3 regions of the Streptomyces sp. XY431 genome follow, and region 3 is predicted to be linked to each of the others. Evidence: riboswitches for the same ligand, from Rfam matches in the RefSeq annotation. Region 3 holds a riboswitch; each other region holds the start of a gene.
What was found. Region 3 has a riboswitch for S-adenosylmethionine ahead of ADK60_RS21645 (aminotransferase class V-fold PLP-dependent enzyme). Riboswitches for the same ligand answer to the same signal wherever they lie in the genome.
Positions count from the first base shown of each region.

Region 1 (8,679 bases), on a different contig from region 3:
GGGCGCAATCGGGAGAAAGTCCTGCATTCTCCGCCGGACATAGCGGACGTATTACCCGAAATCCCCGCCAGAATTCTGACACCGGCCTGACATGTATCCAGGTCCCGGGTCCGCCCCGGCTCTCGCCGGACGGGAGCCGGCGGTGGTGGCGGTGCGGTGGATTCGTTCCCGGACCAGGGCTACGGGCGCGCCCTGTTCCCGGTCCAGCGACACTTTACTCCGCCCGGGACCGAAGATATTCCCGCCAAAATACGCGCGGCCGTCCGCGGCACGGAATTCCGTGCCGCGGACGGCCGTGGACGACGCGCCCGCCCCGGGGGGAACGGACCGCCCGCGGATCACCCGCCGGCGACCGCCGGGATGATCGAAATGTTCGCGCCGTCCTTGATCTCCGTCTCCAGGCCCTCGGCGAACCGCACGTCGTCGTCGTTCACATAGACATTGACGAAACGGCGCAGCTTGCCGGTGTCGTCGAGGATCCGCGCGGCGATCCCGGCGTGGTTGCGCTCCAGGTCGGCGATCACCTCGCCCAGCGTGGCGCCCTCGGCGGGCACCTCGCTGACGCCGCCGGTGTAGGTGCGCAGGATGGTCGGGATGCGGACGTTGGCGCTCATGGGGGGTCTCCTCGGTTTCGGGCGCTGAGCCGGTCGATCAGGGGGGCGGGATCAGGCGGAGGCCAGGCCGGCGCCCCGGAAGGCGTCCAGGGTCGGCCGGATGACGGCGGTCATGCCCGCCTCGGAGACCGCGTCGAGGGTCTTCAGCCCGTCACCGGTGTTGATGGCGACGGTCTCCTTCGACGGGTCCAGCTGCCCGGTCTCGATCAGCTTCTTGAGCACGCCGACGGTCACGCCGCCCGCGGTCTCCGCGAAGACGCCCTCGGTCCGGGCCAGCAGCCGGATCGCCGCCACGACCTCCTCGTCCGTGACGTCCTCCACCGCGCCGCCGGTGCGCCGGGCGATGTCCAGCACGTACGGGCCGTCGGCCGGGTTGCCGATCGCCAGCGACTTGGCGATGGTGTCCGGCTTGACCGGCCGGATCACGTCGTGGCCGGCCTTGAAGGCCGCCGAGACCGGCGAGCAGCCCGCCGCCTGGGCACCGAAGATCCGGTACGGCCGGTCCTCGACCAGGCCCAGCTTGATCAGCTCCTGCAGCCCCTTGTCGATCTTGGTGAGCTGGGAGCCCGAAGCGACCGGGATCACGATCTGCTCCGGCAGCCGCCAGCCGAGCTGCTCGCAGATCTCGTAGGCGAGCGTCTTGGAGCCCTCGCCGTAGTACGGCCGCAGATTGACGTTGACGAAGCCCCAGCCCTCGCCGGCCGGGTCGCCGATCAGCTCCGAGCAGAACCGGTTCACATCGTCGTAGTTGCCCTCGATGCCGACCAGCTCGCCGCCGTACACCCCGGCCATCACGACCTTGCCCTGCTCCAGGTCGTGCGGGATGAACACGCAGGACCGGAAGCCCGCCCGGGCCGCCGCCGCGCCGACCGCGCCGGCCAGGTTGCCGGTCGACGAGCAGGACAGCGTGGTGTAGCCGAACACGCGGGCCGCCTCGATGGCGCAGGCCACCACGCGGTCCTTGAAGGAGTGGGTCGGGTTCCCGGAGTCGTCCTTGATGTGCAGCTGACCGGTGAAGCCGAGCTCGCGGCCCAGGTTGTCCGCCTTCACCAGCGGGGTCCACCCCGGGTTGAGGTTCGGCTTGGTCGCCACGTCGGCCGGGACGGGCAGCAGCGGCGCGTAGCGCCAGATCGACGCCGGACCGGCCTCGATCCGCTTGCGCAGCTCCTCGGCGCCCTCGCTGCCGAAGTCGTAGGAGATCTCCAGCGGACCGAAGCACTCCAGACAGGCGAAGCTGGGACCGAGCGGGAACCGGGTGCCGCACTCGCGACAGGACAGCGCGGTGGCGGGGCCGAGGTCGACGGTGACGGGTGCGGCGGTGTCGATAGCCATGATGGGCGGAGGCCTCTCTCCTCATCTTCCCCGTGACGCGGTCGCGCCCGGGCCGGAATTGGCACCTGTCCCGCCGGGGCGTGAAGCCGACCGTGCGAGAAGGTTGCCGGGACGTCAACGGGCCGTTCCCTCAGTCCCTCTGGATGAGCTCTGTGAAGTTGTGGGTTGTGCTCAGCGGCGACCCCGGCGTGCGAAGGTCCGATCGCTGTACGAAGACTGTATCCGAAGGCATCGGTCCCGAACCCGACCGTCCGCCACGCGAGATGACCCGTCCCAACCGATCCCGTCGAGGAGAGCACCGTGCCCGCCGAACCGACCCCCGCGCTCCTCCCCGAGACCGCGTCCTGGCTGCGCCGGCGCTCGTGGACCGCGGCCGACCGACCGGTTCACACGCTCCCGGCCGCCAAGCGCGCCCTCGGTCCGGCGGGCACCGTCAGCGTCGTGCTGCCCGCCCTGGACGAGGAGGCCACCGTCGGCGAGATCGTCCGGGTCATCCGGCGGGAACTGATGGAACGACTGCCGCTGGTGGACGAGCTGGTGGTGGTCGACTCCGGTTCCGTCGACGCCACCGCCGAGGTCGCCGCCGAGGCCGGTGCCACCGTCGTCCACCGGGACGCCATCCTGCCCCGGCTGCCCGCCGCCCCCGGCAAGGGCGAGGTGCTGTGGCGTTCGCTGCTGGCCACCCGCGGCGAGATCGTCTGCTTCGTGGACGCCGACCTGCGCGAGTTCGACCCCGCCCTGGTCTCCGGCATCATCGGCCCGCTGCTCACCGAGCCGGACATCCACCTGGTCAAGGCGATGTACGACCGGCCGCTGGAGACCGACGGCGCGGTGGTGCCGGCCGGCGGCGGCCGGGTCACCGAACTGGTCGCCCGTCCGCTGCTCAATCTGCACTGGCCGGAACTCGCCGGTTTCGTCCAGCCGCTCGGCGGCGAGTACGCGGCCCGCCGCTCACTGCTCGAACGGCTGCCCTTCCCCACCGGCTACGGCGTCGAGCTCGGCCTGCTCGTCGACGCGCTGGAGACGGCCGGACTGGACGCGCTCGCCCAGGTGGACGTCGGCATCCGCCACCACCGGCACCAGGACGCCCAGGCACTCGGCCGGATGGCGGCCACCATCTACCGCACCGCACTGGAGCGGCTGGACCGCACCCACCGGCTGAAGGCCTCCGCCGACCTGGTCCGCCCACTGCTCACCCAGTTCACCCGCGACCCGCTGACCCGCGCCTTCACCGCCCACACCCACCCGGTCACCGCGACCGAGCGGCCGCCGATGCACACCGTGCCCGAGTACGCCACCCGACACTGAGGACCCGTCCCGCGGGTTTGCCGCCCCGGAGCCCCGGCAACCAACCAACCATGGGTGATCTCACGACCGAGCGTTCGAATCCGACCGGCGCCGCCCCCGTCCTGGTGGCGTCCAACCGGGGGCCGGTGTCCTTCGGCACCGCGGACGACGGCACACTGACCCTCCGCAGAGGCGGCGGCGGACTGGTCTCCGGACTCTCCGCGATCGACGACCCGGACGCCGTCTGGGTCTGCGCCGCCCTCTCCGACGCCGACCGCCGGGCCGCCCGCGAGGCCCCGGACGGCCGGCTCGACCGGGCCGGCCACGACGTCGGCGGCCAGGCCGTCCGGATGCTCGGCATCGACCCGGAGACCTTCGCCCGCGCCTACAACGGCATCGCCAACTCGACCCTCTGGTTCGTCCACCACCTGCTCTGGAACACCCCGACCGCCCCCGTCTTCGACGCCGGCTTCCGCACCGAGTGGGCGGCCTACACCGCGTACAACACGGCCTTCGCCGAGGCCCTCGCCGCCGAGGCCGCCCCCGGCGCCGCCGTCCTGGTGCAGGACTACCACCTCTCGCTCGTCCCGGCGCTGCTCCGCGCCGCCCGCCCCGATCTGCGGATCGGCCACTTCTCGCACACCCCCTGGGCGCCGCCCGAGTACCTGCGGCTGCTGCCCGACGACATCGCCGAGGCCGTCCTCACCGGCATCCTCGGCGCCGACCGGGCGGGCTTCCTGACCCGCCGCTGGGCGCTCGCCTTCGCCGACTGCTGCGAGCGGTACCTCGACGCGGAGGTCGACCGCGAGGCGCTCACCGTGACGTACGCGGGCCGCACCACCGCCCTCGGCGTCCACGGCCTCGGCGCCGACGCCGACTTCCTGCGCGAGCGGGCCCACCGGCCGGACGTCGACGAGCGGCTCGCCACCCTGCGTGCGACCGTCGGCGACCGCCGCACCGTCGTCCGGGTCGACCGCACCGAGCTGAGCAAGAACATCGTCCGCGGCTTCCTGGCCTACCGGCACCTGCTGCGCACCCGCCCGGAGTGGCACGACCGGGTGGTCCACATCGCCTTCGCCTACCCGTCCCGCACCGACCTCGCCGAGTACCGGGCCTACACCGACCAGGTGCGGGCGCTCGCCGCGGAGATCGAGGCGGAGTTCGGCACCCCGGACTGGCGGCCGCTGGTCCTCCACGTCGACGACGACTTCCCGCGCTCGCTGGCCGCCTACCGGCTGGCCGACGTGGCCCTGGTCAACCCGATCCGGGACGGCATGAACCTCGTCGCCAAGGAGGTCCCGGTGGTCTCCGACCAGGGGTGCGCGCTCGTGCTCTCCCGGGAGGCCGGCGCGCACGCCGAACTCGGCCAGGACGCGCTGAGCGTCAACCCCTACGACATCGTGGCCACCGCCGAGGCGCTGCACGCCGGGCTCACCATGCCGGCCGAGGAGCGGGCCGACCGCTGCAAGCGGCTGGCCGCCGCCGCGACGGCGCTGCCGCCGCAGCAGTGGTTCCTGGACCAGCTCAACGCCCTGCGGCCGGGCGGCTGAGCTCCTCCTCCAGCGCGACCAGCAGTTCCACCACGCCGGCCGGGCCCGGGACCACCAGGTCCGCCCGGTCGGCGAGCTCGCGCACCGGCGCGTCCCCCACCGCGCCGCTGCACACCAGCAGCCCGGCCAGGCCCTCCGGGCGCAGCCCCTCCACCGCCGCGAAGGCCGGCACGTCCCCCAGGTCGTCGCCCGCGTAGAGCACCGAACGTGCCCCGCGCTCGCGCAGCAGCCCGGTCAGCGCCGCCCCCTTGTCCACCCCCGGCGGCCGCAGCTCCAGCACCAGCCGGCCCGGCTCCACCACCAGCCCGTGCTCGGCCGCCAGCCGCTCCATCGGCGCTCGCAGCAGCTCGAACGCGGCCGCCGGTTCGGCCGTCCGCCGGGTGTGCACGGCCACCGAGCGGCCCTTGTCCTCCACCCAGGTGCCCTCGGGCGCGCCGAGCGCCGCCAGCCGCTCCGCCAGCTCCGCCCGCACCGCGGCCACGCCCGGGTGCGGCGGCGGCGCGGTCAGCCGGCCGTCCTCCCAGCGCTCCGCGCCGTAGTGGCCGAGCACCACCACCCCGTCGATCCCGGCCAGCCCGCCGTACTCCACCGCCAGGGCGGCCGGCCGGCCGGTCACCACCGCGACCGCGCCGACCAGCGGCGCCAGCGCGCGCAGCGCGGGTGCCGCGCCGGGGTCCGCCCTGGCCCGGTCCGGGTCGGGGACGATCGGGGCGAGCGTCCCGTCGAAGTCGAGGGCGATCACGGCGTCACGGGGCGCGGCGAGCAGCGCTGCCAGCCCCGCGCGCCCGGCATCCGTCAGCGGTCGCGTCATGTCGGAAAGGCCCATGCCCGGCACCGTACCCAGCCCGGGCGGGGGCCACCCGTCGGGCGGGGGCGGCGCCTCAGCGGGCCGCCCGGCGGGCGTCGCGGACCCGGCGCAGCCGGTTGACCAGCACCGGGGCGTGCGCCAGCGCCTCCGGCCGGTCCAGCAGCCCGTTCAACAGCTGGTAGTACCGGGTGCTGGAGAGCCCCAGCTCCTCCCGGACGGCCCGCTCCTTGGCCCCGGCCGTCCGCCAGCTCCGGGCCTCCAGCGCCAGCACGGCCCGGTCCCTGGCGTCCAGCCCGGCCGGAGCGGCCGGGCCGGTCTGCTGCTCCGACCCGTCCTGCTGCCCCGCCCCGCCCTGCTGCCCCGGACCGTCCGTCCGCTCCGGTTCCGGCCGCGCCGCTTCCTCGTCCGCGCCCATCCGGGCCCACCTCCGCCCATCACTACGGAGTGTCATTCTCCCCCGCGGACCCGACACACCCTGCCCGCTGCGCCGCCCCGGTCCGCCGACTAGCGTCGCCCCCATGACCAGCATCCCGACCGCCGCCTTCGCCCTGCACGTCCCGACCGCCGAGCTCGAACCCGACCCGCTCGACCCGGCGCAGATCGTCTCCGGCACCCCCGAGGTGTCCGGCCTGGTGCTCTCCGAGTCCGCCTCCGGCGAGTCGGGCATCTGGCAGATCACCCCGGGCGTGGTCACCGACACCGAGGCGGCGGAGGTCTTCGTGGTGCTGAGCGGCCGGGCCACCGTCGTGGTCGACGGCGGCCCGGTGCTGGAGCTCGGCCCGGGTGTCGCCGGGGTGTTCCAGGAGGGCGACCGCACCACCTGGACCGTCCTGGAGACGCTCCGCAAGGTCTACACGATCACCTACTGACCACCTGCCGACCACCTACCGGCACCGACGCCGGTCGGCCGGGCCCGGGTCACTTGCGGATCCGGGCCGCCTCCTTCACCGCCGCCTGCTGGAGGTCCTCCAGCACCGGCTTGGGCTCGGCGGTCGCCGCCGCCCCGATGCCGGTCTTGATCCGGTTGGAGACCTCGGCCCAGGCCGGGTCGCCGAAGGGGTAGAAGCTCGCGTTGCCGAGCCCGGCCGCGAACTGCTTGAGGTCCGCGTGCTTCGGATCCGCGGTCATCGTGTCGAACGCGTCCTGGGTGACCGGCAGCAGGTTGTAGGTCTCGTCGAACTTGAGCTGGTTCTCCTTGGTGTAGACGAAGGAGAGGAAGCGGCGGATCTCGTTCTTGTGCCCGTTGGCCTTGAACGCCATCATCCAGTCGGCCACCCCGAGGCTGCCGGTCTTCGCCAGGCCGTCCTTCTTGGGGATCGGGGCCGTACCGAAGTCGATCTTGCCGTTGGTGGCCATCCGCAGCAGCGTCGGGTGGCCGTTGAGCATCGCCACCTTGCCGGCCGCGAAGTCGCTGTACACCGGGGTGCGGTTCATCTTCCCGGGCTCGGGGTACGTCAGGCCGGTGGCGACCAGGTTGCTCCGCAGCCAGCTGAAGGTGGCCTGGTTCTTGTCGCTGTCGATGGTGTAGTTGCCGACGTCGTCGGAGAGGCTGCCGCCGCCGCTCAGCGTCCAGAGCATCGACTCGGCCGGCGCCTCCTCGGGCCCCAGCGGCAGCCCGTACGGGGTGACGCCCGGGACCTTGGCCTTGATCTTCTCGGCGGCCGCCTTGAGCTCGTTCCAGGTGGTCGGCGGCTGGGCGATGCCGGCCTTCTGGAAGATCGCCTTGTTGTAGAAGAGCACCCGGGAGGAGGAGACGAACGGGATGCCGTACTGCGTACCGAGCACCTGCCCGGCGTGCGAGAACGACTCCATGATGTTGGCCTGGGTCTCCAGCGAGAGCACGTCCGAGGCGTTGTACAGCCGGTCCGCGGCGGCCTGGTCGGCGAAGCCGCCGGTCTGCAGCAGGTCGGGGGACTTGCCGCTCCTGACCAGCTCGTCGACCCGCTTGCCGATGTCGGTCCAGCTCGCCACCTCGACGTCCACCTTGATGCCCGGGTTGGCGGCCTCGAAGCGGCGGGCGACGTCGTCCCAGTACAGCTTGGAGCTGGTGTCCGCGCTCTCGCCGTAGTCGGCTGCCACCAGCCGGAGGGTGACCGGACCGTCGTCCTGGCCGCCGCAGCCGGTGAGCACGAGGGCTCCGGCCAGGGCGCCTGCCATCGCGACGCCGAACAACCGGGTGGGGACCTGGGCGCGCCTGTCCAACGCGGGTACCGCCTTCGGGGGGATCCTGCTGAGGGGAAACGGACCGGATCGGGGGAGATCCGGCCGGGGGGAGGCCGCAAGGGTGCCAAACCGGGCATGCGGTGGTCCAGACCTCAGGCCCCCGAGCGCCGGGTAGTTATCGAAGTGCGGGATTTGTTGCACACCGCGCAACAAAATCCGCGAATCCGACCTCTTGAACGCCCTTCCGCGCCCTGTCGCGCCGTGCCGCGCCCTCCCGGCGACCCGCCCGGCGGCCCGCGCAAAGTGCCGCATCCCGCACACTTCTGCGACAAAGCTCACCCCTTTGGACCAGACCAATGCGACAACTGGACTAGACCTCTTAGACCGGACCGGGGGAAACTGTCCCCCGTGAAGCACGTCATCGCACTCGATGTTGGCGGCACCGGCATGAAAGCCGCGTTGCTCGCCCAGGACGGCTCCGTGCTGTTCGAAGCACGACGCCCGACCGGGCGGGAACACGGCACGGACGCCGTGGTCGCCGCCATCCTCGACTTCGCCGCCGATCTGGCGGACGAGGGCCGCGCCCGCTTCGGCGTCGCGCCCCTGGCGGCGGGAGTCGCCGTCCCGGGGACGATCGACGAACAGCGGGGCATCGCGGTCTTCTCCGCCAACCTCGGCTGGCGCGACCTGCCCCTGCGCACCCTGCTGGGCGGGCGGCTGGCCGGCCCGGGCGGTGCGATGCCGGTCGCCCTCGGCCACGACGTGCGCTCCGGCGGTCTCGCCGAGGGCCGGCTCGGGGCCGGCCGGGGCGTCGACCGCTTCCTCTTCGTCGCCCTCGGCACCGGTATCGCCGGCGCCATCGGCATCGACGGCCGGATCGAGGCCGGCGCCCACGGCTACGGCGGCGAGATCGGCCACGTGGTGG
Region 1 covers NZ_LGDO01000147.1:521-9,199, forward strand. The annotation lists gene ADK60_RS17505 (ubiquitin-like small modifier protein 1) at 339-614, opposite strand; gene thrC (threonine synthase) at 666-1,946, opposite strand; SAM riboswitch class I at 1,965-2,096, opposite strand; gene ADK60_RS17515 (glucosyl-3-phosphoglycerate synthase) at 2,247-3,254, shown strand; gene ADK60_RS17520 (alpha,alpha-trehalose-phosphate synthase (UDP-forming)) at 3,305-4,783, shown strand; gene otsB (trehalose-phosphatase) at 4,758-5,609, opposite strand; gene ADK60_RS41950 (DUF3263 domain-containing protein) at 5,665-6,006, opposite strand; gene ADK60_RS17535 (cupin domain-containing protein) at 6,110-6,460, shown strand; gene ADK60_RS17540 (extracellular solute-binding protein) at 6,510-7,793, opposite strand; gene ADK60_RS17545 (ROK family protein) at 8,163-8,679, shown strand, end outside.
Region 1: it holds a riboswitch for S-adenosylmethionine, as region 3 does, so the genes downstream of both, thrC (threonine synthase) here and ADK60_RS21645 (aminotransferase class V-fold PLP-dependent enzyme) in region 3, are expected to answer to the same signal.

Region 2 (10,472 bases), on a different contig from region 3:
ACCACCGGGGGCGCGGCCTCGGCGCACCCGCAGCGCTGGTCGGCCGCGTGGTCCGCGCCGATGATGCGGCCCTCCGCGGCGCCGTGGTTCCGGACCTGGGCCGTGCAGGGCTTCGACCACCAGTCGGTGCGGCAGGTGGTGCGACTCGGCACGGGTGGCAAGGCCGTCCGGTTCCGGCTGTCCAATCTCTACGGGACGACGCCGCTGCGGCTGAGCGGGGCCAGTGTCGGCCGGGCGACCGACGGGGCGGCCGTCGTCCCCGGGACGGTGCTGCCGTTGCGCTTCGGGCACCGGGACTCCGTCGTCGTCCCCGCGGGCGGAGAGGTCGTCAGCGATCCGGTGCCGCTGCCGGTGGCGGCCCGCGACCGGGTGGCACTGACCCTCTGGTTCGACGGCCCGACCGGCCCGGCCACCTACCACCAGCTGTCCATGACCACGACCTACCGGGCCGACGGCGACCACCGCGGGGACACCGGCGCGGCGGCGTTCACCGACGCCGTCCGGCCCGGGTACGGCTCCTGGTACTACCTCGGCGGGGTCGAGGTCACCGGCGGGCGGCCCGTGGGCAGGGCGGTGGTGGCGTTCGGCGAGTCCACCACCGACGGCTTCGGCGCCACCGTCGACGGCGACGACCGCTACCCCGACCTCCTCGCCGAGCGGCTCACCGCCGCCGGCCGGCCGCGACCGGTGCTCAACGCCGGCATCGGCTCGAACAAGATGCTCGCCGATTCCGCCTGCGCCGGGGACAGCGCCCTGAGTCGCTTCCGGCGCGACGTGCTCGACCGGCCGAACGTCGGCACGGTCATCGTCTCGCACGGCATGAACGACATCCTCCGCAGCGGCGACCAGATCTGCGGCGTGGACCGCGACGACCCGCCGGTGACCCTCCAGCGGCTGATCGACGCCCACCGCACCCTGATCCGGGCCGCCCACGCCCGGGGCGTCAAGGCAGTCGGCGCCACCCTGATGCCCTTCGGCGGCGCACCGTTCTGGACCGCGCAGACCGACCGGCTGCGCCGCGACCTGAATGAGTGGATCCGCACCTCCGGCGCGTACGACGCGGTGGCCGACTTCGACCGCGCCATCGACCCCGAGGGCACCGGCGCGATCCCGGACGGCTACCACGCCGGCGACCACCTCCACCCCGGGCCGCTCGGATACCGCGTCATGGCGGACAGCATCGACCTGGACAGCCTGCGCTGACCCACCCTCGGCCGCGGGGGCGGACACCCCCCGCGGCCGGGGCGGCCGGGGCCCGTCAGGTGGGGCGGAGCGCCTCGGTGAGACGGTCGGCCGCCTCGACGACCGTCTGCGAGAGAAGGGCGCCGGGGTGGCGGGTGAGCCGTTCGATCGGACCGGAGACCGTGACGGCGGCCACCACCCGGTTGGCCGGCCCCCGGACCGGCGCGGAGACGGAGGCGACCCCGAGCTCGCGTTCCCCGATCGACTGGGCCCAGCCACGTCGCCGGACACCGCTCAGCGCCGTCGCCGTGAAGCGGGCCCCCTGGAGACCCCGGTGGAGCCGCTCGGGCTCCTCCCAGGCCAGCAGGACCTGGGCGGCGGCGCCGACCTTCATCGGCAGGGTGACCCCCACCGGGACGGTGTCGCGCAGGCCGGACAGGCGCTCGGCGGCGGCCACGCAGATCCGGACGCCGCCCTGCCGGCGGTAGAGCTGGGCGCTCTCCCCGCTGACGTCGCGCAGCCGGGCGAGGACCGGGCCGGCGGCGGCCAGCAGCCGGTCCTCCCCGGCGGCCGCCGACAGCTCGCCGAGCCGGGGGCCGAGGATGAACCGGCCCTCCACGTCCCGGGCGACCAGCCGGTGCTGTTCGAGTGCGACGGCGAGCCGGTGCGCCGTGGGCCGGGCCAGGCCGGTCACGGCTACGAGTCCGGCCAGGGTGGCCGGACCGGCCTCCAGGGTGCCGAGGATCGAGGTGACCTTGTCGAGCACGCCGACGCCGCTCGTGTTCTCCATGGATGTCTCCGTCTCAGATCCCGTGAGCCGCCCGGGGGCACGCTCACGGAGGCCCCCCGTGGGGAGCCGGGGGGGTGGTCAGCGAGGGCGAGCCGCAGAAGTGGGCCGAGTGCCTGCGCCGGGCACGAGACGGGTACGCGAAAGGTCCGGGACGGGAAGCGCCCGGGGGAAGGACAGCACAGAGAGCACCGTGTCTCCTCATCTTTCCCGCGCCACATTGGCGACAGGCCGGAGTTGGCACTGATCCCGCACGGCACGGCGCGTACTTCGGACGCCGGGTCGAACGGGGAGCTGCCGGGGCTTCGTAGGGCCGGTCCCTCCACCCCTCTGGATGATTCGCGAAGAACGATACAAGACTCCCCCTCCCACCTGCCAAGCCCCCGGTGCCTGAGCTGCGGTCGGACGGGGCCGACGGGGCCGACGGCGGCCCGGCACTGTCGGCGCGGTGTCCTACAGTCGGGCCGTATGACGACCCTGATCACCGAGGGCGGCCCGGTCGCGGCCGACGCGACGGTCACGCGCACCGGCGGCGTACCGCTCGCCCCGCCCGGCACCGCCTGGCCGTCCTGTGCCGATTGCGGCGGCCCGCTGCAGTTCCTCGCGCAGATCGTGCTGGACGGGTCCGGCGCCGCCGTCGCCGGATCTCCGGGGCCACAGGACCGGGTGCTGGTGCTGTTCGCCTGCCAGAACCGTCCGGGTGTCTGTCAGGACTGGGAGGCCCGCTCGGGTGCCAACCTCGCGCTGATCCTCCCGGCCCGGGGACTGGCGCCGATCCCCCTTCCGGTGCCGGCCGACCTCGACGAGGACGAGGACGAGGACGATGAGGACGACGACCTCGACGCCCCGGACGAGGACGAGGACGAGTTCGAGGAGGAGTTCGAGGAGGAGGTCCTGCTCCTCGGCGCCACCCGCGCCGCCGAACCCCAACTCCTGCCGGAAGCCCAGGACTTCGACAGTGCCCGCGCCGCCTGGGCGGCACGGGCCGGCCGCCCCCGGAACCACGTCCTCGGGCAGCTCAACGGCACACCGGCCTGGCTCCAGTACGACCAGACACCGAGCTGCGCGAGCTGCGCGGAGCCGATGCGGCTCGCCGTCCAGCTCCAGGAGGGGCCCGATCCCCTCACCGCCATGAACTTCGGCAGCGGCCGGGCCTACGCCTTCGTCTGCTCCCCCTGCACCGACGCGGTGTTCCTCTGGCAGTGCTGAGCCCCGGGGAGCCTTCCGCGCCTGGCCGGCGGCGTCCCTCGACCGCGCCCCCGACCATGACGTCTCCGGCCGGCTCCGGTCAGTGACGCCCGAGGCCGTCGGCCGGACGTCCCGCCCGACTACCCCGGGTGAAGCACTCGGTGGACGTCAGCCGAGTTCCTCGGCGAGGCCGACGACGATGCCCTCGGGGCCGCGGACGTAGCAGAGCCGGTAGACGTTCTCGTACTGAACGATCTCGCCGACGAGTTCGCCGCCGCGGGTGCGCAGCCGGGCGACGACGTCCTCGATGTCGTCGACGGCGAACATGACGCGGCGCAGGCCGAGCGTGTTCGCCGGGGCGTCCTTCGGTTCGGGGGCGATCGCCTTCGGCCGGTGGAACCGCGCCAGCTCCACCCGGCCGGGACCGTTCGGGACCCGCAGCATCGCGACGTCCTGGCGGACGTCCTGGAGGCCGATGACACGCTCCGCCCCGGGCCAGTCCAGCGGCCCCGATCCCTCCAGTTCCATCCCGAGCTCGACGAAGAACGCGACGACGGCGTCGAGGTCCTCGACGACGATGAGGACGTTGTCCATGCGCCGGATCGCCATGCGGGGCCTCCTGGGTGCGGTGGGGAGCAGCGCTGCAGTCACGGTAACCGCCGGGTGTCCTCGGCCCCGGTCCGGCCACCCGTTCGGATGCACCGTGCGCCCGGCTGGGGGCGCGGAAGTCGGGGGCACACCCGAGGCTGGAGTGGGCTTCGGCCCCAACGGTTTCCGTCATGGCTCAACATCGACGCAGGAGGACATCATGACGACCAAGGCCAGCATCGTCTTCGCCCACGGCCTCTGGGCCGACGGCTCGTGCTTCAACAGGCTCGTCCCCACGCTCCAGGCCGAGGGCCACACGGTGGCGTGCTCGCAGCACGGCCTGGACTCGCTGGAGGGCGACGTCGCGTGCGTCACCCGCTCCATCGACCACGTGCCCGGCCCGGTGGTGCTCGTCGGGCATTCCTACGGCGGCACCCTGATCACCAAGGCCGGCGTCCACGACCGCGTGGGCGCGCTGGTCTACATCGCCGCGCTCGCCCCCGACGAGGACGAGACCTCGCAGGACCAGCAGAGCAAGTTCCCCAGCACACCCGTCTTCGAGCGCCTCGACATCTCCGGCGGCCGCATCTGGCTCACCGAGGCGGGCATCGGCGACTTCTGCGGCGATCTGCCGGAGGAGGAGCAGAAGCTCGTCCTGGCGACGGGCGCGGTGCCCGTCGCGGACCTGTTCGGCCAGCAGGTCCCGGGCACCGCCTGGCGCACGAAGCCCAGTTGGTACATCGTCGCGAACAACGACCGCACCGTGAACCCGGACCTGGAGCGGGCGGCCGCCGAACGCATGGGCGCGAAGACCTACGCCGTCGACAGCAGCCACGTGCCGATGCTGTCGCACCCGGACTTCGTGCTCGACGTCATCCGCGACGCGGCGCGGAGCCTGGCGGCGTAGCGCGCGGCCACCCGGACCCGGGGCCCGTCCGGAGCGTCTCTCCGGATCGAGAGCCCCGGTCATGACACCCCGTCGCATCGGCCGATCCCCGCGGAGAGGCTGTCGGGCGGCGGGGTCAGTCGCGGTCGGGGGCGAACGGCCCCTCGTCGAGGAAGCGGCGCAGGAGGCGGGCGAAGGTCCGGGCCTCCGCCGGCGGCCAGTCGGCGAGGGAGGTCTCGATGTCGGCGGCCAGTCGTCGGCGGGTCACGGCGACGACGTCCTGACCGTCGTCGGTGAGCGCGAGCAGGGTCGCGCGGCCGTCGGCCGGGTCGGGGCGGCGTTCGAGCAGGCCGGTGCGTTCCAGGCGGTCGGCGCGGCGGGTGACGGTGGTGCGGTCGAGCCCGATCTCGCGGCCGAGGTCGGCGGCGCTGAGCGGGCCGGTGCGGGCGAGGCCGCTGAGGACCGGGTAGGTGAGGTCGTCGACCCCCTCGCCCAGTCCCTCGGTCAGCCGGGCGTGGAGGTTGGTGCGGGTGCTGCGCCGGAGGAGCAGCCCGAGGGCGTCGGCGATGTCCTGTCCTGTCGTATCGGTCACCCCTGAAGATTAGCGTGCGCGGGGCACGCTTCCCCTGCTACAGTCACAAGCGTGCTTCAAGCACGCATTGGACTCGCAAGGGCACCCGTCACCCCACCGGAGGAACCCATGAACCGCACCGCCGCCACCACCACCCGCACCGACATCCGCGCCGCCCTCACCGATCTCCTCCTCACCCCGGGCCTCGACCTCGACGAGGCCGCCGACCGGCACTTCGCCCCCGACTACCGCCAGCGCACCGACGGCAGCTGGGCGGACCGCACCGAGTTCCTCGCCCACATCGCCCACCTGCGCACCGTCGTCGCCGGCGGATCGGTCGCGGTGCACGACGAGCTCGCCGACGGCGACCGCTACGCCGACCGACACACCATGGAGGTCGTCAAGACCGACGGCTCCACCGTCCGGATGGAGGTCTACCTCTTCGCCGAGTTCGCCCCCGACGGCCGCTTCCGCCGCATCGAGGAGACCACCCTCATGCTGGAGGGCAGCGACGCCGACCGGAACCTCGGCAGCGCCCGCTGAACCGCCCCGGGCCCGGCCCGGGTCACCGCGCCGGACCCCGCCGGTCGGCGTGGACCGCCCAGAGCACCGAGACCAGGGGCACCGCGACCACCGCGCCGATGACCCCCGCCGCGATGCTTCCCGCGAGCACCGAGACGGCGACCACCACCGGGTGCAGGCTGACCGCCCTGCTCATCACCAGCGGGTGGAGCAGATGGCCCTCGATCTGGCCGATCACCACGATCAGCAGCAGCACCACGACCGCGATCACCGGCCCCCGGGCGGCCAGTGCCACCACGGAGGCGACCAGCATCGCGATCGGCGAGCCGACCAGCGGGACGAAGGACGCGAAGAACTCCAGCACGGTCAACGGCAGGGCCAGCGGCACGCCCAGGAAGTACAGGGCGATGCCGACCATCACCGCGTTGGTCGCGGCGACGACGAAGATGCCCCGGGTGTAGCCGGCGAAGGTCCGCCAGGCCACCTGGCCGCCCCGGTCGAGGTGCTCCCCGGCGGCGGCCGGGAACTGGGCGGCGGTCCACCGCCACATCCGGTCCCCGGAGTGCAGGAAGAACACCGACATGAAAACCGCGAGCGCGGCGCCGGTCCCCACCTCGACCAGCCGCCCGGCACCACTGAGGGCCGTGCTGATCAGGGTCGAGCGGTGCTCGGAGACGAAGTCGGCGACCTTCCGCTGGAGGTCGTCGAAGGTCTCGGGCGCGAGGTGGAGCGGCGCGCCCTCCAGCGCCTTCTCCAGGCGGTCCAGACCGCCCTGGAACTCCCGGCTCAGGCGGTCCACGTCGTTCGCCACGGTCTCGCCGATCAGGGCGAGCAGGCCGGCCGGCACCAGGATCGCGATTGCCAGGCCGATCAGCACGGCGAGCGGGCGGGGGACGACCCGGCCGGCCAGATCGACCAGCGGCCGGACCACCGAGGTGATCACCAGCGCGAGGAAGCCGGCCAGCGTGATCAGGTGGAACCGCCCCAGCACCGTCAGCACCAGGTACGCGGCCACCGCGACGGCGAGCAGCCGCCAGGCGTAGTCGGAGAGCCGGCGCAGCACGGGGCCCGCACCGGTCGCGGGGGCACTCGGACTCCGGGGGTCCGGGCGCCGGGGGCCGGGCCGCCTCACCGACATGCCGCACCGCCGCCGGGCGCGGAGCGCCGTCCGGGGAATCCTCCGGTACTGCTGGGGTGCGAGAGCGGCATGAACCCTGGATAGCGGTTGGAACGGCCCCATGGGGTGTTCCCGCGCCGACGGGCACCCGCCCGGCCGACGCCCGGGTGTTCGCCGCCGGCCCCCGGGGCTGGCGGCACGACCGGCCGCACCGAACGACACCGAACACCCTTTCCCCCCACAACACCCCGACTACGCTTGCCCGGACAGGACAGTGTTCGAACGAGGGGGGACCACCATGCCGTACGCGATCGGTGCCAGGGTGAAGCTGACCAGGGACGTTCCGGTCACCGCCGACGGCAGGGCCGCCGGCATCGGCTCCCCCGGCCCCCTCTCCCTCGCCACCGGCCTGACCGGCACCGTCACCGGCGCCGCCCAGGACTCCGCCGGCGCCTCCGACGCCCTCCGCGCGAGTTTCGACGAACAACTCCGCGGCGCCCGCCTGGACAGCTTCGCGGCCGGTCTGATCGACGACCTCCGCCAACGCGTCATCGCCGCCGGAGCCCCCGGCACCGGCACCGGCACCCGAACCAGCTACCGGGTCCGCTTCGACAACGGCTTCATCCTCGACGGCCTCGACGAATCCGCCCTGACCCCGGCCTGACCACCCGCCCGCCGCGCCCGGACCGCCGACGGGTCACCGCACTTCCCGATCCCGGCAATGGCAACCCGTCCGCCCCGACCTGCCCGGGTCGGCGGAAACACGTGCCTCTGCCGACCCCGTGGCGGCCGCGGTGTGGACGCCGAGCTCAGTCAAGCGGCAGGGCAGCCAGCCGGAGCTGTTCCTCCTCCACGATCCGAACCGCCAACGACTGCTCCGAAACATCCACAGCCTCCGGCGTCGACTCCGCCACCTCGCTCCGACGCGCGTACTCGTCGAAGAGCCGGTCCTTTGCCCGCAGGATCTCCAGCATCCGCTGATCGACACTGTCCGCGACGAGCAGCCGGTGCACCTGGACGCGCCGGACCTGGCCCATGCGCTGGGACCGGCCCACGGCCTGGCTCTCCAAGGTGGGCTTCACCTGCGGTTCGCACAGGATGACGACCGAGGCCGCCTGGATGTTCAGCCCCACACCACCGGCCTGGATCTGGCTCAGCAGCACCGCGTGGCCCGCCACCGCGGCGAACCGGTCCACCACGTCCTGGCGCCGCACCGCCGGGAGACTGCCGTCGATCGGACCGAACACCCCTCGGCCCAGTGATCCCCGGACGGCCGCCAGGACATCGTGGAAGAACGAGAACACCACGACCTTCCGGCCGTTGTCGGCAGCCTCCTCGACGATCTCCCGCAGTCGCTGAAGTTTCGCCGACCGCGCGGGGTCCGCGTACGCGGCGCGGCGCATGGCCATGAAGTTCCCGGCGGTAACGGCGGCCCGGTACGCCGCGAAGTCGGCCGGCGTGAACTCCTCCCACTCGTCGACGTGAACGGCATCAGGAAGCTCGGTGAGGACATCCTTCTGGTTGCGGCGGAGGTAGGCCGGAGCGACCGCCTTCCGGAACGACTTCGGACCGACCGCGGTCGAGCCGTTGTCGATCCGGGACAGCAGTTCGGGCTGGAGGTAGTGCACCAGGTTGCGGAACTCCTCGACCCGGTTCTCCATCGGAGTACCGGTGAGGAAGAGCACCCTCTCGACACGGTCGGTCCACGCGGCTACCGCCTGGGAGCGCTGCGCCGCGTGGTTCTTGACGTAGTGGGCTTCATCGACCACGACCATTCCCACGGCCTGTTCCGGAGGGACTTCCAGCTGGCGGAGGCCGTCGAATGTCACCACCACGACGCCTCCGTCGCGGATCCACTCGGCCCGTGCCGGTTCCCGCTCCGGGCCGTGGAACCGGTAGGCGCGCAGACTGCTCCAGGTCTCGATCTCCCGGGTCCAGTTGATGAGGACGCTCGCCGGACAGACGACGAGGAAGTGTGTGCTCCCTCGCGCCCGGAGGTGCGCCATCGCGGCGATCGCCTGAACGGTCTTCCCCAGGCCCATCTCGTCGCCGATGATCACCCGCTTCTGCCTGAGGGCGAATCGGGTTCCGAAGGCCTGGTAGCCGCGGAGTGAGACCTTGAACTGCGTTTCGTCCAGCGGCTCGGCCCGGACGCCGTTGGACAGTTCCTCGGGCAGAAAGCCCTCGGACGCGCTGACCTCATCCGGAGCGAGTCCCGCGACCTCGCCGAGAACGCCGTAGAACTCGGCCGAGCGGTACTCGAAGTCCGTCCACGCCTCGACCTCGGACGCCGGCGGCCGCAGGAGGTCCGCCGAAGCCTGTGCGAAGAGCATCGGTATCGCCTGCGCCTCCGACTCGGCGAGCAGAGCCGTGAGCTGCTCGACGGCGGCGAGGGCCTCCTGCTTGCGCTGCCGCCCGGCCAACAGACCGCGGATGACTCCCCGGGCCGGTTGAGCCGCGGCGACGAGGGCGGCGACCTCGCCGACAACGCGCTGCGCGACCTCATCGGCGCGGGCCGCCTCGGGACCGGCGACGACGAGCCGCTGAAGCGCGGTGACCAGTGCCGTGCTCGTGGCGTCCTGGTGGTCGACGTCGAGCCGGACCGCCACGCTCTGCTCGGCCGCCTCGGCGATCCGGCGAGCAGCGGCAATGGTCTGGGCAGCCGTCTGCGCACCGATTCCCGGGACCAGTTGCAGCGAGTACGCGGAGGCATCAACGATCCGCTGGACGGTGCTGAAACCCGCGGCCTCCAACGCACCGACCCTGAGGCGTCCCGCAGTCACGTCCCTGAGTCGGGCAACGGGGACGGTTTCCAGTTCGTCGCGAACCAGCCGGTCCCTCAGCGCGGTTGCTGCCCGGGTCACCTGCGCGACGGCACTCCGGTGATCCTCGGTGACCGCGAGCGCGGCCGCGTGGAGTCGCTCGGCATCCGCGAGGACGGCTTTGGGCTTGCGAAGGGTCCGTTGCCTGTCCGCCACGTACCACTCCTACCTCGTTCCGACCATCCGGCGCCCCCCTGGGCCTCATCATGATTGCACCCGAGCCCCGCCCGTACCGCCGCAACAGCACCATGCGTCCCTGACTGACGCCCGCAGTAAGGTGCGTGGCAGGACACCGGAGCCGTCCTGCAGCTTCCGCTCCCGCGTTGTCGAGCCTCCCGGCGCTTGGTGACTCAGGCGGGAGGCCGAACCTCCCGCCTGAGCCACCGAATTAATTGTCCGTCGACCAAGTGTCAGCCCAGGACGCGGATCGCCAGCACCGAGCCGTCCCGGCTCAATGAGACCGGCCCGTTCCACTTGGCGTCCCACTGTTCGTCGGACCACTCCTCACGGAGAGCGTAGGCGCCTCGCCGGTACTCCTCGACCCGGCCGGCCGCGAGGTCCTTGAACAGGTCCCTCGCGATCCCGGAGAACGCCTCCACCCGCGTGCCGTTCAACCGGAAGACGTGGTCCGTACCCACGAAGTCGACGCCATGCACCGAGTACGCGATGTCCTGGACGATCCCCGTGCCGGCATGCGTGTACTGCTCGAAATGGCGCTTCCCCTGACGCTTCGACAGGTACTTCGCGGTGGGTTCACCCCCTCCGCTGAAGGCCATCAGACCAGCCGCGTCCGCGTGCGCGAGGACACG
Region 2 covers NZ_LGDO01000402.1:550-11,021, forward strand. The annotation lists gene ADK60_RS27260 (SGNH/GDSL hydrolase family protein) at 1-1,203, shown strand, start outside; gene ADK60_RS27265 (IclR family transcriptional regulator) at 1,259-1,972, opposite strand; SAM riboswitch class I at 2,168-2,310, opposite strand; gene ADK60_RS45095 (DUF1963 domain-containing protein) at 2,438-3,178, shown strand; gene ADK60_RS27275 (VOC family protein) at 3,326-3,766, opposite strand; gene ADK60_RS27280 (alpha/beta fold hydrolase) at 3,966-4,652, shown strand; gene ADK60_RS27285 (MarR family winged helix-turn-helix transcriptional regulator) at 4,768-5,223, opposite strand; gene ADK60_RS27290 (nuclear transport factor 2 family protein) at 5,332-5,745, shown strand; gene ADK60_RS27295 (AI-2E family transporter) at 5,768-6,787, opposite strand; gene ADK60_RS27300 (hypothetical protein) at 7,140-7,505, shown strand; gene ADK60_RS27305 (DEAD/DEAH box helicase) at 7,651-9,819, opposite strand; gene ADK60_RS27310 (hypothetical protein) at 10,074-10,472, opposite strand, start outside.
Region 2: it holds a riboswitch for S-adenosylmethionine, as region 3 does, so the genes downstream of both, ADK60_RS27265 (IclR family transcriptional regulator) here and ADK60_RS21645 (aminotransferase class V-fold PLP-dependent enzyme) in region 3, are expected to answer to the same signal.

Region 3 (10,472 bases):
GCGGACGCCGTCCGCAAGGTCGACGCGGCCCGGCTGGTCCACCTCTCCGCCACGGACAAGGTGGATCCCTCGCAGCCGGTCACGGTCACCGCGGAGCCGGGCAGCCGGCTGACCGACGTCACCGTGGTCGGCCCGGACGGCCGGATCGTCGCCGGGCGGCTCTCGGAGGACCAGCGCAGCTGGCAGACCACCGGCCGGCTGAAGGCGGCCACCGCCTACACCGTGCGGATCGCCGCCGACGACGGCAGCGGCGGGCGCGGCGAGACCACCTCCGGCTTCGCCACCCTGGCCGCCCAGCGGCTGCTGACCGCGAAGCTCGGCCCCGACTCCTCCGGCAGCGGCGTCTACGGGGTCGGCCAGCCGCTCACCGTGCAGCTCTCCGAGGCCGTCAAGGACCCGCAGGCCCGCCAGGAGGTGGAGCGGGCGCTGACGGTGACCTCGCAGCCCGCCGTGACCGGCGCCTGGTACTGGGTGGACGACAAGAACCTGCACTTCCGCCCCGAGGACTACTGGCCCACCGGCACCGTCGTCGCGCTGGCCTTCGAGGCCACCGGCGGCCGGATCTCCGACGGCCTGTACGGCGGCGACCGGGCGGCCCTGGCGATGCGGATCGGCGAGCGGGTCGAGACGGTGGTCGACGCGGCCGCCCACGAGCTGACCCTCAAGCGCGCCGGCCAGGTGGTCCGGACGATCCCGGTCACCACCGGCAAGCCCGGCTTCGACACCCGCAACGGCGTCAAGGTGGTGCTCGGCCAGGAGCGCAAGGTCCGGATGAGCGGCGAGACGATCGGCATAGCGGCCGGCAGCGAGGAGGCCTACGACCTCGACGTCGAGTGGGCGACCCGGGTCACCTGGAGCGGCGAGTACGTGCACGCGGCGCCCTGGTCCGTCGGCTCCCAGGGGGTGGAGAACGTCAGCCACGGCTGTACCGGCATGAGCACCGAGAACGCCCACTGGTTCTACCAGAACACCAGGGTGGGGGACCTGGTGACGGTGGTGAACAGCCGCGGCAAGAGCATGGAGCCCTTCGGCAACGGCTTCGGGGACTGGAACATCGGCTGGGGCGAGTGGGTCGGGCACAGCGCCCTCGGGCAGCCCGTCAGCACCACCACGCCGGCCACCAGGGCCCCTGCCGGCGGGATGATCGCCCCGCAGCTCTGAGGACGGTCCCCGAGGGCCCTCAGGGGCCTTCCTGGCCCTCCGCGGCGTCCTCCCGGTAGGCCAGGCGCAGCGCGTTGTCGGCGGCGGCCAGGGCGTCCGCCGCCGACACCCCGAGCCGCCGGACCCGCTCGGCGTACTCGGCGGCGGCCGCGGCGGCCAGCCGGTGCGCGGAGTCGCCGACCGCGGCGATCAGGGTGCCGCGCCGGCCGTGCGTCTCCACCACCCCGTCCGCCTCCAGCTCCCGGTAGGCGCGGGCGACCGTGCCGGCCGCCAGCCCGAGCCGCTCGGCCAGCGCGCGGACGGTGGGCAGCCGCAGTCCGGTCGCCAGTTCGCCGGTCCGGGCCTGTTCGGCGATCTGGGCCCGGATCTGCTCGTACGGGGGAGTGCCGGCGGCGGGGTCGACGGACAGCTGCACAGGGGCTCCTGACGTTCGGCGGGGCGCCGCGAGCGCCCCGGGGTACGGGAAAGCCCGAGGGCCGCCGACCAGAAGAACTCTGGTCAGCGGCCCTCGGGGTGCGACGCGGGGTGCGTACGGGATCAGTGGTGGCCGTGGCCGCTGGTGATCTCGTGGTGCTCCTCGGAGGTCGGCTTGGGGATCTGGCTGCTCTCGCCGTAGAAGCCGCGGGAGATCTTCGCCCGGGTGCGGTCGAGGACGTTGGCCTTGCGGGCCACGCCGTTCTCGTCCGTCTCGGCCGGCAGCTCGAACGGCTCGATCTGCTCGTGCGCGGTGAGCTTGTGCAGGTCCTTCTGCGGCAGCTGGGCGTGCACCTCGACGAACTCGCCGTGCGGCAGGCGCTTGATGACGCCGGTCTCGCGGCCGTGCAGCACCTTCTCCTTGTCACGGCGCTGGAGGCCGAGGCACCAGCGCTTGGTGATGATGAAGACGAGCACCGGGATCACGAACATGCCCACGCGGACGAAGTAGGTGACCGAGTTGATCGACAGGTGCAGGTGGGTGGCGAACAGGTCGTTGCCACCGGCCGCCAGCAGGACCAGGTAGAGGCTGATCCAGGCGGCACCCAGCGCGGTGCGGACCGGGGCGTTGCGCGGGCGGTCCAGGATGTGGTGCTCGCGCTTGTCGCCGGTGATCCAGCCCTCGATGAAGGGGTAGGCGGCGATCGAGACCAGCACCATCGGGAAGAGGACCATCAGCGGGATCGCCACACCGAGGTTCAGGGTGTGGCCCCACAGGCTGATCTCCCAGCCCGGCATGATGCGGATCAGGCCCTCGGAGAAGCCCATGTACCAGTCCGGCTGGGCGTCCGTGGACACCTGGTCGGGACGGTACGGGCCGTACGCCCAGATCGGGTTGATCGAGGCGATCGCCGAGATGGCCGCGATCAGACCGAAGACCAGGAAGAAGAAGCCACCGGCCTTGGCCATGTAGACCGGCATCAGCGGCATGCCGACGACGTTCTTCTCGGTCTTGCCCGGGCCCGCCCACTGGGTGTGCTTGTGGTAGAAGACCAGGATCAGGTGCGCCACCAGCAGGCCGAGCATGATGCCCGGGATCAGCAGCACGTGGATGGTGAAGAACCGCGGCACGATGTCGTGGCCGGGGAACTCGCCCCCGAACAGGAACATCTGGACGTAGGTGCCGATCAGCGGGGTCGCCAGGACGGCGCCCTCCATGAACCGGATACCGGTGCCGGAGAGCAGGTCGTCGGGCAGCGAGTACCCGAAGAAGCCGTCGAACATGCCCAGGACCAGCAGCAGGAAGCCGAAGACCCAGTTGATCTCGCGCGGCTTGCGGAACGCGCCGGTGAAGAAGACGCGCATCATGTGCACGAACATCGCCGCGACGAAGACCAGGGCCGCCCAGTGGTGGATCTGGCGGACCAGCAGGCCGCCGCGCACCTCGAAGCTGATGTCGACCGTCGACGCGTACGCCTCGGACATCGGGATGCCCTTGAGCGGGACGTACGAGCCGTCGTAGATGACCTCGCCCATCGAGGGCTTGAAGAACAGCGTCAGGTAGACACCGGTCAGGATGATGATGATGAAGGTGTAGAGGCAGATCTCGCCCAGCATGAAGGACCAGTGGTCCGGGAAGATCTTCCGCAGGTTGGTCTTGGCGAGGGAGTAGATCCCCAGCCGACCGTCCGTCCAGTCCGCCGCCTGCTCCCACTTGTTCGCGGGCTTGGCGCGCGTGCTGGCGGGCTTGGTGGCGCCGGAGGTGGTGCTGCTCGTACTGCTCATCGAGCACGCTCCCAGTAGCTCGGGCCGACGGGCTCGTCGAAGTCGCCGTGGGCGACCAGGAAGCCCTTCTCGTCAGTGGTGATCTTCAGCTGCGGCAGCGGGTGGCCGGCCGGGCCGAAGATCACGCGCGCGCCGTCCGCCAGGTCGAAGGTCGACTGGTGGCAGGGGCAGAGCGCGTGGTGGGTCTGCTGCTCGTACAGGCTGATCGGGCAGCCGACGTGGGTGCAGATCTTGGAGTAGGCGAGGATGCCCTCGAAACCCTTCTCCTTGGACTTGTCGTCCTTGATGTCCTCCGGCGCGATGCGCACCAGCATGAGGGCGTCCTTGGCGATGCGCTGCTGGAAGTCCTCGTCGTGGGTGTGCAGGCCCTCGGGCATCGCAAAGGTCAGCGACCCCTGGATGATGTCCTCGGCCTTCATCGGCTGGTTGGTGTTCATGTTGATGAGCTGCAGGGGCTTGGCGTCGGTCGCCTCCTCCCAGCCGGTGTGCTCCAGCTTGTCCTCGGGCAGCGGGCCCAGGTCGCGCAGGAGGACCACACCGGACAGCGGCACCAGGGCCATCGAACCGATGAGGGTGTTGCGGATCATCTTGCGGCGGCCGAAGCCGGACTCGGCGGCACCGGTCCGGAACTGCTCGATGACGTCGGCGCGAACCTCGTCGTCGGCCTCGATCGGGTGACGCTCGGCCGGGATCTCGTGGTCCGACATCAGGGTGCGGGCCCAGTGGACCGCGCCCGCGCCGATGAGGAACAGCGCCAGGCCGAGGGTCATGCCGAGCGCGAAGTTCATTGCGCTGACGTGGCCCAGCGGCCAGATGTAGACGATCTTGTCCGGGTCGATGGCCACGTACGAGGCGATGAAGCCGATCGTGGCGAGCATCGAGACGACGAACATCAGCGACACCTGGCGCTCGGCCCGCTTGGCGGCCCGCTCGTCGATGTCGGTGCGACGCGGCTCGTGGGCCGGCAGGCCCGGGTCGGCGAACGGATCGCCGTGGGCGGCCACCTCGTGGTGCCCGGCGGAGCCGTGGGACTCCGGGAGCTTCTCTTCTGACATGTCGTGGCTCATGACTTCTTGGCCTTGGTGGTGTGGGCGGCGACCCAGATCGCGACCGCGATGAGCGCGCCGAGACCGAAGATCCAGCCGAACAGGCCCTCGGTCACCGGACCGAGGCTGCCGAGCGTGAGACCGCCGGGGTTGGGCTCATCGTTGGTGGTGTGGCGGACGAAGGCCACGATCTGCTTCTTCTGCTCCTCGGGCATGGTGCTGTCCGGGAACGACGGCATGTTCTGCGGGCCGGTCTGCATGGCCTCGTAGATGTGCTTGGCGTCCACGCCCTCCAGGGACGGGGCGTACTTGCCCTGGGTCAGGGCACCGCCCTGGCCGGCGAAGTTGTGGCACTGGGCGCAGTTGGTGCGGAACAGCTCGCCACCCTTGGACAGGTCGTCCGGGTTGGTCGAGGTGTACTGCTCCTCGGTCGGCGTGACCGGACCGGGGCCGAGCGAGGCAACGAAGGCGGCGAGCTGGTCGATCTCCGCCTGCGAGTAGATGTTCGGCTTGCTCGGCACCTGGGCGCCGGGCTGCTGGGCCGGCATACGGCCGGTGCCCACCTGGAAGTCGACCGCGGCGGAGCCGACGCCGACCAGGCTCGGGCCGTCGCTGCTGCCCTGCCCGTTCAGGCCGTGGCAGGAGGAGCAGCCCACGGCGAAGAGCTTCTTGCCCTCATCGATCGCGAGCGACTGCGCCGCCACGTCGGCCTGAGCCTTGCCGGCGGGCGCGAACGCGGCGTACAGCCCCCCGGTTGCCGCCAGGGCGAGAAGTAGGACGACCAGCGCCGCCAGTGGGTGGCGCCGTCGTGCGGAGAGCTTTTTCACGGAATAACCCCGGTGTCAGGATCTGGTCGACTGGTGGTTGCACCCGGCGGCCGGTCTGGCCGGCACGAGGCTGCCTGTCCAAGGCTGCGCGCGCGGTCGGTCGGTGGGAGCGTCGCCACCGGCGAAATCGGGCCGTCGCCGGTGAGGGCGGGACCCGGGGCCGGTGGCCAGCGACCTGATCAGCTGGTTACTTGATCAGGTAGATGGTCGCGAACAGGCCGATCCACACGACATCGACGAAGTGCCAGTAGTACGACACCACGATGGCGGCAGTGGCCTGCTCGTGCGTGAAGCGCTTGGCTGCGTACGTCCGTCCCAGGACCAGCAGGAAGGCGATCAGACCACCCGTCACGTGCAGACCGTGGAAGCCGGTGGTCAGGTAGAACACCGTGCCGTACGCGTCGGAGGACAGCGAGAGGCCGTCCTTCTTGACCAGCTCGGTGTACTCGAAGATCTGGCCGCCGATGAAGATCGCGCCCATCACGAAGGTGATGACGAACCACGAGCGGAGCTTCTTCACGTCCCCGCGCTCGGCGGCGAAGACGCCGAGCTGGCAGGTGAGCGAGGAGAGCACCAGGATCGTGGTGTTGACCGAGGAGAAGGGCACGTTGAGGGCGTGCGCCTTCTCGGTCCAGAACTCCGGCCCCTTGACGGAGCGGAGCGTGAAGTACATCGCGAAGAGGGCCGCGAAGAACATCAACTCGGAACTGAGCCAGACGATCGTTCCGACGCTGACCATGTTCGGCCGGTTGACCGATCCGTGCGCGTGCCCGGTTTCTACTGCTGTTGCTGTCGCCACGACGGACATTATGTCGGTCCCTTATTCCGTCTTCACGTCGGGGGGTCACCCTCGGAGTGTCCGGTGCGTGCGGTATGCCCCCCTGGGGCCCGACAGAGCGTCCGGACTGCCGCTGAGCAGCGGCGTGTCCCTTTTCTGACGGTTGCTCGAAGGGCCCGTCCGGACCCTGTCCGGCGTGTCGTGACGGGCTTCCGGGTGCCGTCGGGGGTAAGGGGAAGTTCCACTCGTCCGCCGTACGGGTGGACCGTGCGGGCTGGGGTGACGCGCCGTGCTCCGCCCGGACCAGTCGCGGAGGCGGCGCCGTCGGGAAGAGATCGCGCGGGAGGGGCTCGGCGGGCGGTGATCGGGAGTAGCATCCGGGGAGAGGCGAACGTGGTCCGGATCACACGTGAGGGAGCAGGGCCCATGGCGTACACGACCGACGAGACGCTGACCGTTCTCGTCTACAGCCACGACCGAACCACCCGCGAGCAGGTGCTGACCGCTCTCGGGCGGCGGCCCGCGGAGGACCTGCCGGAGCTGGCCTACCTGGAGTGCGCGACCACCCCCGCGGTGCTCAAGGCGCTGGAGAAGGGTGGCGTCGACCTCTGCGTCCTGGACGGTGAGGCGGTGCCGGCCGGCGGGCTCGGGCTCGCGCGGCAGCTGAAGGACGAGATCTACGGTTGCCCGCCGGTGCTGGTGCTGATCGGCCGGCCGCAGGACTCCTGGCTGGCCGCCTGGAGCCGGGCCGACGCGGCGATCTCCCAGCCGGTGGACCCGGTGGCGCTGGCGGAGGCCGCCGCCACGCTGCTGCGGGCCAGGCTGGCCAAGCGGGCGCCCGCCGTTCGCTAGCCGTACCGCTCCGTCCCGGTCTGCACCGGTGCGGCCGGGCCGCGTCTCACCCCGCGTCTCAGTACAAGAGAAGAAGGGTGAACGGCGGAGCCCCGGCGCCCCGCCGCTCGATAGGCTGACTCCGTCCCTACGTCCTTCCCCGGTCAGCCGGGGCAGCGAGAGCTGGAGTCAGCCATGGTGAACGTGCAGCCTGCGAACGGTGGTAGCGACCCCGCGCAGGTGGTCCGCTCCTGGCCGGACATCCTGTCGGCGCTGCTGAGGGGAGAGGACCTCGACCGCTCGGCCACCGCGTGGGCGATGGACCGGATCATGAGCGGCGAGGCCTCCCCGGTGCAGGTGGCCGGGTTCATGGTGGCGCTGCGGGCCAAGGGCGAGACGGTCGACGAGATCTCCGGGCTGGTCGACTCGATGTACGCGCACGCCGAGCCGCTGGACATCCCCGGCCCGGCGGTGGACATCGTCGGTACCGGCGGCGACCGGGCCAAGACCGTCAACATCTCCACCATGTCGGCGATCGTCGCCGCCGCGGCCGGCGCCAAGGTGGTCAAGCACGGCAACCGGGCCGCCTCCTCGTCCAGCGGTTCCTCGGACGTGCTGGAGAAGCTGGGCATCAGTCTGGACCTCCGGCCGCGCCGGGTCGCCGAGATCGCCGAGGAGGTCGGGCTCACCTTCTGCTTCGCCGCGACCTTCCACCCGTCGATGCGGCACGCCGCGCCGGCCCGGCGCGACCTCGGGGTGCCCACCGCGTTCAACATCCTGGGGCCGCTGACCAACCCGGCCCGGGTGACGGCGCACGCGATCGGCTGCTTCGACACCCGCCTGGCGGGGCTGATCGCCGGGGTGCTCGCCCGGCGCGGTGCCACCGCGCTGGTCTTCCGGGGCGACGACGGACTGGACGAGCTGACCATCAGCACCACCTCGCGGGTGTGGGTGGTCCGCGACGGCGCCGTCACCGAGACCGCCTTCGACCCGCGCGAGGTCGGCATCGAGCCGGTCGGCATCGAGGCGCTGCGCGGCGCGGACCCGGCGTACAACGCGGAGGTCGCGCGCCGGGTGCTGGCCGGGGAGCACGGCCCGGTCCGGGACGCGGTGCTGCTGAACTCGGCGGCCGCGCTGGTGGCGCTGGACCTCACCGACGCGCCGCTCGCCGAGCAGCTCGGGGCGGCCATGCGGCGTACCGCGGCGGCCGTCGACTCGGGTGCCGCGCGGGACCTGCTGAAGCACTGGTCGGAGGCCACCGCCCGGGCGTGACACGGCGGTTGGGGCCCATCGGGAATCCTCCCGGTGGGCCCCTGTCGGTGTCCGGGATGTGGACTCTTGTTTGACCGGGGGACGGACCCGACCTAAAGTCTTGGCCAGGTCATGAGCGACAGCGACAAGCCCCAGCTTGCTGTCCGGCAACCCTCCGTCCGTGGCGGGGTGCCCTGGGTGAGGACCGGGCCGTGCGGCGAGCCGTCCGCGTGGCAAGCGCGGACACCCGGATCATCACGCACTCCCGGGGTCCCTGACCCGTAGACGGAGTGCATCCTCATGTCTCTCGCGACCGACCTCCTCGCCCCCCTCCCCGTTCTCGGCCACGATGTCGAGGTCCCGCTCGCCAACGGTGACAAGGTCGCCTACGCGGCGCTCGACTACGCCGCCAGCGCCCCGGCGCTCCAGCGGGTCTGGGACGAGGTCGCCGCCTACGCCCCCTACTACGGCAGCGTGCACCGCGGCGCCGGCTACCTGTCCCAGCTCTCCACCGACCTGTTCGAGCAGAGCCGCCGCACCGTCGCCGAGTTCCTGGACCTGCGCGAGGGCGACCAGGTGGTCTTCACCCGCGCCACCACCGACTCGCTCAACCTGCTGGCCGGCGCCGTCCCGGCCGGGACCCAGGTGTTCGCCTTCGAGACCGAGCACCACGCCTCGCTGCTGCCCTGGGCGCACGCCGGTCTGACCGTCACCTGTCTGCGCGCCCCCCGTTCGCACGCCGAGGCGGTCGCCGCCTTCGACGCCGCGCTCGCCGAGGCGCCCGAGGGCCCGAAGCTGCTCTGCGTCACCGGCGCCTCGAACGTCACCGGCGAGCTCTGGCCGGTCGCCGAGCTGACCAGGACCGCCCACCGGTACGGCGCCCGGGTGGTGCTGGACGCCGCGCAGCTGGTCCCGCACCACCGGGTCTCGGTGCGCGAGCTGGGTGTCGACTGGATCGCCTTCTCCGGCCACAAGCTGTACGCGCCGTTCGGCGCCGGGGTACTGGCGGGCCGGGCCGACTGGCTGGACGAGGCCGAGCCCTACCTGGCCGGCGGCGGCGCCACCCGTACGGTGGCCCGGGAGACCGACGGCTCGGTGGCCGTGCAGTGGCACACCGGCCCGGCCCGGCACGAGGCCGGCTCCCCGAACGTCATCGGCGTGTACGCGATCGCGGCGGCCTGCCGGGCGCTCACCGAGGCCGGGTTCGACGCGCTGGAGGCGCGCGAGCGGGCGCTGGTGGCCCGGCTGAAGGCCGGTCTGGCGGAGGTCCCCGAGGTCAGGGTGCTGAACCTGTTCGGCGCCGACGCGGACCGGGTGGGCGTGCTGTCCTTCGTGGTCCGGGGCTGGAACAGCTCGCACTTCTCGGCCGCGCTGTCCGCCGAGTACGGCATCGGCGTGCGGGACGGCCTGTTCTGCGCCCACCCGCTGGTGCGCACGCTGCTCGGCGACGAGGAGGCCGCGCCCTCGGAGTGCGGCGCGCCGGAGGCTTCGCTGCCGGGCGAGCGCAGCCTGAACGCGATCCGGGTGAGCTTCGGCGCCGGTACCCCGGACGAGCACGTGGACCGGTTCCTGACCGCCGTCCGCGAGCTGGTCACGGACGGCGCGGCGTGGAGCTACCGGAACGAGGGCGGCCGCTGCGTCGCGGACACCCGCCGGGAGGGCTGAGGCCCCGTCCGGCCCCTCCGGCCGGCCGCGCTGTCGGCTACTCCTCCAGGCCGATCGCGAACGCGGCCTCGAGGTCGTGCTGGGAGTAGGTGCGGAAGGCGATCTGGGTCTCGGTGTGCGCCACGCCCGGGACCTTGTTCAGCCGGCCGGGGATCACCTCGGCGAGGTCGTCGTGCCGGCGCACCCGCACCATCGCGACCAGGTCGTAGCCGCCGGTCACCGAGTAGACCTCGCTGACGCCCTCGATGGCGGCGATCGCCTCGGCGATCTCCGGGATGCGGTCGACGCTGGTCTTGATCAGGACGATGGCGGTGATCACGGTGGCGTACTCCTTTGTGAGGTGCCGCCAGGGTAGCGGGCGTCGGCCGCACCGTCGCGGGGGTGGGGGCGGGTGCGGGTGCGGGTACGGCGGGGTCGGCGCTCGGCCAGGGTGCAGGCGTACAGGAAGCCCGCCATGAAGCCGATCACGTGCACCAGGTACGCCACCCCCGGTCCGGCGGAGTGCACCGACCACCACTGGAGCGCGAACCAGAGGCCCAGCACCAGCCAGGCCGGGAACCGCAGCGGCAGGAAGAGCAGCAGCGGGACGAGCGTGGTGACCCGGGCGTGCGGGTGGAACCGCAGGTAGGAGCCGAGCACGGCGGAGATCGCCCCCGAGGCGCCGATCAGCACCCGGGTCGAGTCCGCCGAGTGCGCCTCGGCCAGCGCGAAGCC
Region 3 covers NZ_LGDO01000230.1:92,414-102,885, reverse strand. The annotation lists gene ADK60_RS21685 (L,D-transpeptidase) at 1-1,161, shown strand, start outside; gene ADK60_RS21680 (GntR family transcriptional regulator) at 1,181-1,576, opposite strand; gene qcrB (cytochrome bc1 complex cytochrome b subunit) at 1,699-3,360, opposite strand; gene qcrA (cytochrome bc1 complex Rieske iron-sulfur subunit) at 3,357-4,427, opposite strand; gene qcrC (cytochrome bc1 complex diheme cytochrome c subunit) at 4,424-5,233, opposite strand; gene ctaE (aa3-type cytochrome oxidase subunit III) at 5,421-6,041, opposite strand; gene ADK60_RS21655 (hypothetical protein) at 6,438-6,863, shown strand; gene trpD (anthranilate phosphoribosyltransferase) at 7,038-8,114, shown strand; SAM riboswitch class IV at 8,222-8,339, shown strand; gene ADK60_RS21645 (aminotransferase class V-fold PLP-dependent enzyme) at 8,394-9,758, shown strand; gene ADK60_RS21640 (Lrp/AsnC ligand binding domain-containing protein) at 9,796-10,077, opposite strand; gene ADK60_RS21635 (rhomboid family intramembrane serine protease) at 10,074-10,472, opposite strand, start outside.